Regions from separate parts of the Pseudoflavonifractor hominis genome, predicted to be linked through region 1. Evidence: predicted binding sites of a transcription regulator. Region 1 holds the regulator's gene; the other holds the start of a gene.
The links. The regulator NrdR, encoded in region 1, represses ribonucleotide reductase genes. The targets are predictions, from matches to a motif close to CACNANATNTNGTG.

Region 1 (5,357 bases):
GCTGCTTCTTGTTGAAATACTGGATCTCGTCCAGATAGAGCAGCACCCCGTCGGGGGCCAGCATGGTGCCGATGTCGGCGATGATGTCCTTGATGTCGGAAATGGAGGCCGTGGTGGCGTTGAGCCGGTGAAGGGGCCGGTTGGTCCGCTTGGCGATCAGATTGGCCACCGTGGTCTTGCCGGTGCCGGAGGGCCCGTAGAAGATCAGATTGGGAATGCTGCCACTCTCAATGATCCGGCGGAGCAGGCCGTTCTGCCCCAAAATATGGCTCTGCCCCACCACTTCATCCAGTGTGGTGGGGCGGATCTCGTCGGCCAGGGGACGGTAACTCATACGCGCTCCCCCTTACTGCCGGACAAAGCCCAGGTAGCGGGTGCCCTGGAAGGTCAGTGTCCCCCGGTCCCCTTCCACCAGCATGCCGTACTCATGACTGGGGACCTGCAGCTCCATGCGGTCGCCGCTCTCCACCTCAAACGTGACATAATAGGTCGTGCTGGTGTGGGTGTGCCCGATGCCGTTGTTATCGGCGTGGTGATGGTGGGTAACGTGGCCGCGCTTGGCCACCACCGCGGCGTTCACCGTCAGGCGGGGGCTGTGATTGTTTTTGTTCCACTGGGAGACGCCCCGTACCGCGGTCACTACAAACATGACGATGATAATGCCAAAGACGATCATAAACAGAATGGGAAAGAGCCCAAACATCAAGTCAAATCCCATACCGAATCCCATATCCGAAAACCTCGCTTTCCTGCCCGGCCTGTCTGGGCGCGGGCCGATTTTGTACTCTCATCATACCATGTTTCCAACACTTTTCAACTACATTTTCCGGCAGGAGACCGGATGCCCCGCGGAGGCAAGTTGGTCCGGAAACAAAAAAAGAGATGCAACATTCGTTGCATCTCTTTTTGGCAGCGGGTGAAGGATTCGAACCCTCACATACAGAGTCAGAGTCTGCTGTGCTACCCTTACACAAACCCGCTATATCCGTTCCGTGTCGGAACAACAAAAAATATTATAGCCGATATTTCAGAAAAGTCAAGCCTTTTTTGACAAAATTTTTCCTCCCGGCAAAAAAGCTGCTGCGGGAGGCCGTAAGTACCCCGAGAACAGCCCGGAAGGGCAGGGACTGCCGCGGAAACGGCACGCCCTTCCGGGCTGTTCTCACGCACTCAACCGTGCTGGGATTGCGCCGGAGCTCCGGTCAGATCAACGGATCTCAGTAGGAGGAGCTGGTCTCAGGGCCGCTCTTGGAAGAACTCTTCTTGTTCTCCGCGGTGGGGCCCTGCTTTTTGCTCTGGGCGCTGGAGGAAGAGGACTTGCTGTGGCTGCTGCGGTTGGCCTTGCGGATCTCGTCGTTATAGTTGTTCTGCATAACATTCACCTTCCTTTCGGCGAGCATAGTTTAACCGCTCCGGCAAGATTTCATTCCCGCAAAAAGAAAGGATACAAAATTGACGCAGGACATGATATAATAACGTAACGTGAAACGGTGCTCTCGGGAAGAGCCCCACATTTCAGCAAAAACGCCGCGTATCGTCAGGGAGGGATTCCGCCATGAGATGTCCGTATTGTGCCAACCCGGAGAGCAAGGTCGTGGATTCGCGCCCCTCGGATGAGGGTGCGAGTATCCGCCGCCGCCGCGAGTGCTTGGTGTGCCATAAACGGTTTACCACCTATGAGACCATGGAGAGCCTTCCACTGGTCGTGATCAAAAAGGATGGAAGCCGACAGACTTTTGATAAGAGCAAGCTCCTCAACGGGATGCTCCGGGCCTGTGAGAAGCGCCCGGTCTCCTTTGATACTCTGGAGGCCATTGCCAACGAGATCGAGCAGACCCTCCAGAACGCGCTGGACCGGGAGGTCTCCTCCACCCACATCGGCGAGATGGTGATGGAGCGGCTGCGCGGGGTGGACGAGGTGGCCTATGTCCGCTTTGCCTCGGTCTACCGGGAATTCAAAGACATCAGTTCCTTTATGGACGAGCTGGACAAGCTCATCCGGGAAAAATAAACACTACGGGCGGCCGGGACACCATGGTGTCCCGGCCGCCCATTTTCCATCTGACTTCAGTGAAATGAATCAGGGGGAAATAACCGCCTCACAGCAGCGATAATCGGTGTCGATGCTGTGGGCGATCAGGCGCGCTTTGAAATTGCGGGGGCTGCACAGGGAGCCGCCCGATACACTCAGATCCTCCGGCACCACAAACTTGATGCACTTGACCTGAATGTCCCGGCAGCCCGGGAAATCGTGGGCCGGGAGGGTCACGGCCTTCATGCCGCGCTGGTACTCCATGCCGTCCGTGTCCACTTCAGTGAGGATCACGGCCAGGGCCACCCGGGTATGGGGGCAGACCTGCTTGACCGTTGCGTCCACTTGGATGATCCGACCCTGGGATTCCAGATACGTGTCGCCCAGATCCACCAGCAGGGAATCCTCACAGCCCTCCACCGTGAACTGGATGGGCACGGGGCACTCCTCCGGGTGGACCACCACATCACAGTCCACCTCTACCTTGGGCTCGGGGAAGGTGACCACGTTCCCCTCATTGTCGGAATAGGTGATGGACTCGTTGACCAGCTTGATCCCCGGCTCCTGCCCCACATGGCGGACGAAAAATTCCAGCACGGCGCTCTCGCTGAGCGTCACGCCCAGTTCCTGGATCTTCCAGCGCAGGGTGTGGTCATCCAGCTGCTCGGCTGTCCCTTTGGCGGGGGGCAAAATGCTGGTGATGACAAAATCGGAGGTGACCATCTCCTTGATCTGGATGTTGGTGGCCCCCGCCTTGGAAATGTTGGCGGCCAGCTCTGCAAACAGTTCCTCCAGGTCGGCCAGATCCGGGGTCACCGCCACGTGGGAGGTGTCCGGATCGGTGGCCCAGTTGTTCAGCGCATCGATATCCAGTCCGTCCGACCCGATGAGGCCGATGCAGTAAATGGTGATTCCCTGGGCCCGGGCGGCGGCGGCCACCGGGGCGGGCGGCGCGCCGGCGGTGGTGTTGCCGTCGGTGAAGAGGACGATCACCTTGGCATTGCTGGAGGCGGGCTCAAAGAGCTCCATGGCCTTGGTGAAGGCGTCTGCGTGGTTGGTGCTTCCGCCGGCGCTCAGTCCGTCTACGGCATTTTTGAGCGCATCCACCGAGGTGATGAGCTGTGTGTCGGCCACTGCCGTGCTGGAAAAGCTCACCACGCCCATCCGGCTGCCGGAGCCGATCTGTCCGTCCTTGCTGCTGTCGGTGGCCTCGTCAATAATATCAATAAAGGTCTTTGCGCCTATTTTCATGGTGGAGAGGGGTTCTCCGGCCATGCTGCCGGAGCGGTCCAGCACCAGGACGATATCAGTGGGATTTGAGATGATATCCGGCGCGGCGGTGATGGCCAGCGTGACGCGGAGAGAACCGTCACAGTCGATCCGGTCCTGATTGATGACTTTGTTGGAATTGGTAACACCCATGGGTTGCGGCCTCCTTCTGGGGAATTCCCCCTGACATCCTATGCAGGTGCGTGCCCTTATGTCACACCGGAGGCACAAAAAACAGGCCCTGTCCCCTTCTCGGGACAGGACCTGCTCGGAATGTTTCAAAGGCGGGCGCAAAGGTGCCCTTAACCCTCCTCCAGCCGGGCCAGCAGATCGGCGGCATTGGTGTCGGGCTTCACTTTTTCCCGGGCGTCCAGGATCACGCCGTTCTCGTCGATGAGATAGCTGGAGCGCACCACGCCCATGCTGATTTTTCCGTAGAGCTTTTTCTCCTTCCAGACATCATAGGCCTGAATGGCAATCAGCTCCGGGTCGGAGAGAATGGGAAAAGGCAGGGCGTATTTCTGGGCAAATTTCGCGTGGGAGGCTGTGCTGTCCTTGCTGATCCCCAGGACGACGGTATTGTGGTCCTGGAAAGCGCTCCAGGCCTCACCGAAGGCGCAGGCCTGCCGGGTGCAGCCGGGGGTATTGTCCCGCGGGTAGAAGTAGAGGGCCACTTTCTTTCCCCGGAACTGGGAGAGGGTCACAAGGTTCCCGTCCTGATCGGGAAGGGTGAAATCAGGGGCTAGAGTACCGATCGGAAGCATGGTATGTTCCTCCTTTTCTGGATGGTTCAGTCCTGGGGCTGATAAAAATCACACCAGGGCCGCAGGGTGCAGTTGGCGCAGTCCGGCTTGCGGGCCATACACACGGCCCGCCCGTGGAGCACCAGGCGGTGGCAGAAGTCATTGGATTCCTCGGGCGGGAGCTGGGCGCGCAGCTGCTGCTCCACCTTGGGGGGCTCCTTGGTGCCGTCGGTCAGCCCCAGGCGGCCCGAAATGCGGATGCAGTGCGTGTCGGCCACCACGGCGCCGGGGGCGTGGAAGATGTCGCCCAGGATCAGATTGGCGGTCTTCCGCCCCACCCCGGGGAGCTTCAGCAGCTCCTCCATGGTGGAGGGCACCTTTCCGCCATAGACCTCCAGCAGCATCTGGGAGGCGGCCACGATGTCCCGGGCCTTTGCCCGGAAAAAGCCGGTGGAGTGGATGATCTCCTCCACCTCGCTCACATCGGCCTGGGCCAGGGCCTCCAGCGTGGGAAACCGGGAAAACAGCGTGGGCGTGACCTGATTGACCCGCTCGTCCGTACACTGTGCGGCCAGGCGGGTGGAGAAGAGCAGCTCATAATCTTTCTGATAGTCCAGAGAGCAGATGGCCTCCGGATAGGCGCTTTTCAGCGCGGCCACAATGGCCAGAATATCGTCTTGGGATTTCAAGGGGATCACCTCATATACCGGTCAAGGTGCTTGCGGCAGATGGAGCACCGGTTCTTTGATTGTGCCATTATAACATGGGGGATGAAAAAAAACGAGACATTATTTACAAATCATGGTTGTAATTTGGGACAAGCTCAGCTATAATCAACGTAGAGTACCCAAAACTATACTGTTTAGTATAATGCCATGGGAGGAATCAAAATGGTCAAGGACATGATGGACTTTATCCTCGCGCAGGATCCTGAGGTGGGTGAGGCGATCAAACACGAGTTTGACCGTCAGCGCCGGAATATCGAGCTGATCGCATCTGAAAACTTTGTCAGCGAGACGGTGCTCGCCGCGGCCGGTTCCGTGCTGACCAACAAGTACGCGGAGGGTTATCCCAGCAAGCGTTACTATGGCGGGTGCCAGTGCGTGGACGTGGTGGAGAATCTGGCCCGGGATCGTGCCTGTAAGCTCTTCGGCGCGGACCATGCCAATGTCCAGCCTCACAGCGGCGCCAACGCCAACTATGCCGTGTATCAGGCGCTGTGCAACGTGGGCGACACCGTGCTGGGTATGGATCTAGCCAACGGCGGACATCTGACCCATGGCAGCCCGGTCAATTTCTCCGGCAAGAACTAT
Region 2 (5,357 bases), on a different contig from region 1:
GGAGCACCGTCTGCTCATGGCTCTGCGTGACTCCTCCCTGAAGGATGAGGAGGCGGTGGACACCTTCTTCCAGAAGGTCATTCAGTCCGCCGCGCTGGAGGGAAATTATCTCATCCTGCTGGCCCACGACACCTACGATGTCCCCTACCGCTCCAAGGACGGGGATACCCAGGCTGACGCCTCCTCCGAGGTCTTTTCCTACATTCTGTGCAGCGTCTGCCCCATCAAGCTGACCAAGCCCGCCCTGAGCTACTATGTGGCGGAAAATGCCTTCCACAACCGCACTTCCGACTGGCTGGTCTCGGCCCCGGAGCTGGGCTTCATCTTCCCCTCCTTTGACGACCGGAGCACCAACCTCTATAACACCCTCTACTACACCCGCAATAGCGCCGAGAACCACGCCTCGTTCGTGGAGGCCGTGTTCTCCCGCACCCTCCCCATGCCTGCCGACGAGCAGAAGGAGGCCTTCCAGAGCATTCTGGAGGAGACCTTGGAGGACGATTGCAGCTTTGATGCGGTCCAGGCCGTCCACGAGCAGATCCGGGACCTCATCGAGGCCCACAAGCTCAACAAGGAGGAGGAGCCTCTGGTCATGACCAAGGACATGGTCAAGCAGATACTCGGCTCCTGCGGCGTCAACGAGACCCAGATGGCCCTCTTCGACACCAAGTTCGACACCCATTTCGGCTCGGACACCCAGCTGCCCCCCCAGAACCTGGTGGACCCCAAGCGCTTTGAGGTGCGCACCCCCAACGTCACCATCCGGGTCAACCCGGAGCGTGGCGATCTGGTGGAGACCCGGGTCATCAACGGCGTCAAGTACATCCTCATCCGCGCCGACGAGGGCGTGGAGGTCAACGGCGTGAATATCCACATTCCCTGATATTAAGTGCAAAAAAGGGCCGGAATGCAGATCGCATTCCGGCCCTTTTGGCTGTGTATTTCGGTCTGATTTGTCTTACAGCAGGCTGTAATCCATGATGGCGCCCTTCGCGCCGGAGGCCGCCAGCTTGCAGTACAGGCCCAGATAGCCCTTCTTGAACTTGGGCTCGGGACGCTTCCAGTGCTTGAGGCGCTCGGCGATCTCCTCCTCGCTGACCAGCAGGTTCAGGCTGCTGTTGTCCACGTCGATCTCGATCTTGTCGCCGTCCTGCACGATGGCGATGGGGCCGCCCTCAGCCGCCTCGGGAGAGATGTGTCCCACGAAGCAGCCGTTGTTGGTGCCCGAGAACCGGCCGTCGGTGATCAGCGCGGTGGTCAGAGCCAGGCCGCGGCCATAGAGGTACTTCATGGCCTTGAACATCTCGCGCATGCCGGGGCCGCCCTTGGGGCCCTCGTAGCGGATGACCACCACGTGGCCCTCCCGCACCTTGCCGGCGATGATGGCCTCCTCGGCCTCCTCCTCAGAGTCGAAGCAGATGGCCTCGCCCACAAAGTGATGCAGGCTCTTGTCAAAGGCGCCGGGCTTGGTGATGCCGGTGTCGGGGGCCAGGTTGCCCCGCAGCACGGCCACGCCGCCGGTGTAGCCGAAGGGATCGTCCAGAGTGCGGATGACCCGGCGGTCCACCGGATAGAGGTAGCGGTGGCCGGCGATGTTCTCGGCCACGGTCTTGCCGCTGACCGTCATCTGGTCGGTGTCCAGGATGGAGGACATCTCGCTCATCAGGCGCACCACGCCGCCGGCCCGGTAGAAGTCCACCATGTTGTACTTGGAGGCGGGGTTGATCTTGGCCACCTGGGGCGTGGTCTTGGACAGGGTGCCGAACTCCTCCAGCACGTCGATGTCCAGCTCAGCCTCGTGGGCAATGGCGGTCAGGTGCATCACCGCGTTGGTGGAGCCGCTCATGGCCAGGCACACCTTGATGGCGTTGCGGATGCTCTCATTGGTGATGATCTTCCGGGAGGTGATGCCCTTCTCCAGCAGCTCCATGATCTTGATGCCGGTCTCCTCCGCCACGGCCAGACGGGCGGCCGAGGAGGCGGGAACGATGCCGCCGTCGGGCAGGGTCATGCCCAGAGCCTCGGAGAGGGAGCACATGGTGTTGGCGGTGCCCAGGTAGGAGCAGGAGCCGCAGGTGGGGCAGGAGCACTCCTCCAGCACCTTATACTCCTCCTCGGTGATCTTGTTGGCCGAGAGCATGCCGTAGGCCTCGGCGCTGGAGGTCTGGTCGGACTGACGGCCGTCAAACACGATGCCGCCCTCCATGGGTCCGCCGGGCAGCAGGATGCAGGGGATGTCCAGACGGGCGGCCGCCATCAGCAGGCCGGGCACGATCTTGTCGCAGGAGCCCAGCAGCACGATGGCGTCAAAGAGGTTGATCTGGGCCATGGACTCCACCGAGTTGGCAATGATCTCACGGGAGGGCAGGATATAGTGCATGCCGTCGTGTCCCTGGGCCATACCGTCACAGCCGCCGATCACGCCGAACTCCACCGGCGTACCGCCGGCCCGGTAAATGCCGTCCTTGACCCGCTGGGCCACCTGCCGGAGATTGAAGTGTCCGGGCACGCACTCGCTCCAGGCATTGGCAATGCCGATGATGGGCCGCTTCAGATCTTCGGTCGTAAAGCCCATGGACTTGTAAGTCGCTCTGTAGTACTGGTTGTCGATTCCGCGCAGAATTTTCTCACTGCGATGCATTATACATTCTCCTCTCTGCATCCGTTTATCTCTCACAAAATTCCGATATACGAATCGTTTTTATATATGCGAATTTGACATTTAATATAGTAACATTCTCGCCCCGCCGCGTCAACCGCTCTTTTTCCCTTTCTCATAAAATTTTTGGGGGTGCTTGACACATTATATATGGTTATGTCTACTCCCCCTGTTTTGGGGCGTGTGTCAACCCTCTTTTTCACTTCCGTCGATTTGCTGTTTTTCCATCCATGGGCCTATCTCTTTTCCGGTCCACCGGCGGGTCATTTCCCCGGTCATAAGACCGCAACCCCTTCCTGCGGCATGGTTTTTCTCCCCTTCATGCAAATTGACTGCGCCTCGCCCCTCGATTCCTTCCCAACGCTAAATATGGGTTGCTTTTTCAAAACAGGCACTATATAATGTACACAGTTTTTCAGTTCGAGGGCATTCTCCCCCCAAGATCTTGTGTGTGGGAGATTGCCTCTTTTCATGGGCCGCTATGTCCGCCGCTGAGGCGGCGGGCGGTCCAAATAGATACGTAAGAGGAGCGAGCGCAAATATGAAGATCATGAAGCGAAGCGGCGCCGAGGCCCTGTTTGACCGGGAGAAAATTGTCACCGCTGTCACCAAGGCCAGCCGGGCCGCCTCTACCATTCCGGAACTCACCGAGGAGCAGATCGAGGCCATTGCGCAAAAAATCGAGGCCGACTGCCTCCGGATGGGCCGAGCTCCCTCTGTGGAAGAGGTCCAGGAGATGGTGGAGACCGAGCTCATGAAGGACGGCGCTTACGAGACGGCCAAGCACTACATCCGTTACCGCTATGACCACAACCTCCGCCGGTCGGCAAACACCACCGACGATCAGATCCTCTCCCTCATCGAGTGCAACAACGAGGAGGCCAAGCAGGAGAACTCCAACAAGAACCCCACCGTCAACTCGGTCCAGCGGGACTACATGGCCGGCGAGGTATCCAAGGATATCACCAAGCGCCACCTCCTCCCCCGGGAGATCGTGGAGGCCCATGAGGCCGGCATCATCCACTTCCACGACATGGACTACTACGCCCAGCACATGCACAACTGCGATCTGGTCAACCTGGAGGACATGCTCCAGAACGGCACCGTCATCACCGGCACCATGATCGAAAAGCCCCACAGCTTCTCCACCGCCTGCAACATCGCCACCCAGATCATCGCCCAGGTGGCCTCCAACCAGTACGGCGGACAGTCCATCTCCCTGGCCCACCTGGCCCCCTTCGTGGATGTCTCCCGCAAGAAGATCCTGGCCGAAGTGCTGGCCGATCTGGCCATCTGCGGCGGCTCCACCGAACCCGACGTGGTCCACAAGATCGTGGAGAAGCGCCTGCGGGAGGAGATCCGCCGGGGCGTGCAGACCATCCAGTACCAGGTGGTCACCCTGATGACCACCAACGGACAGGCCCCCTTCATCACCGTGTTCATGTACCTGGGCGAGGCCAAGAACGAGCAGGAGAAAAAGGACCTGGCCCTCATCATCGAGGAGACCCTCAATCAGCGCTACCAGGGCGTGAAGAACGAGGTGGGCGTCTGGGTCACCCCCGCCTTCCCCAAGCTCATCTATGTGCTGGAGGAGGACAACGTCCGTCCCGGCACCCCCTACTACTACCTGACCAAGCTGGCCGCCAAGTGCACCGCCAAGCGCCTGGTGCCCGACTATATCTCGGAAAAGATCATGCTCCAGAACAAGGTGGACCAGAACGGCGAGGGCCACTGCTACACCTGCATGGGCTGCCGCTCCTTCCTCACCCCCTATGTGGACCCCGAGACCGGCAAGCCCAAGTACTACGGCCGCTTCAACCAGGGCGTAGTCACCATCAACCTGGTGGACGTGGCCCTCTCCTCCGGCGGGGACATGGATGCCTTCTGGAAAGTCTTTGACGAGCGCCTGGACCTGTGCTACCGGGCCCTCATGTGCCGCCACAACCGCCTCAAGGGCACCCTTTCGGACGCCGCCCCCATCCTGTGGCAGTACGGCGCCATCGCCCGCCTGCAGAAGGGCGAGCCCATCGACAAGCTCCTCTACAACGGCTACTCCACCATCTCCCTGGGCTACGCCGGCCTCTACGAGTGCGTCAAGTACATGACCGGCAAGTCCCACACCGATCCCGAGGCCACCCCCTTCGCTCTGGCGGTCATGGAGCACATGAATCAGGCCACCGCCCGCTGGAAGGCCAAGGAGCACATAGACTTCTCCCTCTATGGCACCCCCATGGAGTCCACCACCTACCGCTTTGCCAAGTGCCTCCAGAAGCGCTTCGGCATCATCCCCGGCGTGACCGACAAGGCCTATATCACCAACAGCTACCATGTCCACGTCACGGAGGAGATCGACGCCTTCCAGAAGCTCTCCTTTGAGGCCCAGTTCCAGACCCTCTCCCCCGGCGGCGCCATCAGCTATGTGGAAGTGCCCAACATGCAGAACAACCTGGAGGCCGTGCTCCAGCTCATGCAGTTCATCTACGACAACATCATGTATGCTGAGCTCAACACCAAGAGCGACTACTGCCAGGTCTGCGGCTATGACGGCGAGATCAGCATCGTCACCGACGAGGACGGCAAGCTGGTCTGGGAGTGCCCCCACTGCCACAACCGCAACCAGGACAAGATGAACGTGGCCCGCCGCACCTGCGGCTACATCGGCACCCAGTACTGGAATCAGGGCCGCACTCAGGAGATC

Region 2: a site for NrdR is predicted at 3,096-3,109, ahead of nrdD (anaerobic ribonucleoside-triphosphate reductase). Genes of this name have one in related genera too.

Annotation. Positions count from the first base shown of each region.
Region 1 covers NZ_JACOPR010000004.1:244,842-250,198, forward strand. Annotated here, with positions in the region: gene H8S34_RS08895 (replication-associated recombination protein A) at 1-334, opposite strand, end outside; gene H8S34_RS08900 (DUF2500 domain-containing protein) at 347-718, opposite strand; tRNA gene H8S34_RS08905 (tRNA-Gln) at 908-981, opposite strand; gene H8S34_RS08910 (hypothetical protein) at 1,218-1,373, opposite strand; gene nrdR (transcriptional regulator NrdR) at 1,556-2,011, shown strand; gene H8S34_RS08920 (vWA domain-containing protein) at 2,081-3,454, opposite strand; gene H8S34_RS08925 (peroxiredoxin) at 3,604-4,065, opposite strand; gene nth (endonuclease III) at 4,092-4,733, opposite strand; gene glyA (serine hydroxymethyltransferase) at 4,935-5,357, shown strand, end outside.
Region 2 covers NZ_JACOPR010000003.1:223,556-228,912, forward strand. Annotated here, with positions in the region: gene H8S34_RS06380 (DUF4317 domain-containing protein) at 1-883, shown strand, start outside; gene ilvD (dihydroxy-acid dehydratase) at 959-2,641, opposite strand; gene nrdD (anaerobic ribonucleoside-triphosphate reductase) at 3,201-5,357, shown strand, end outside.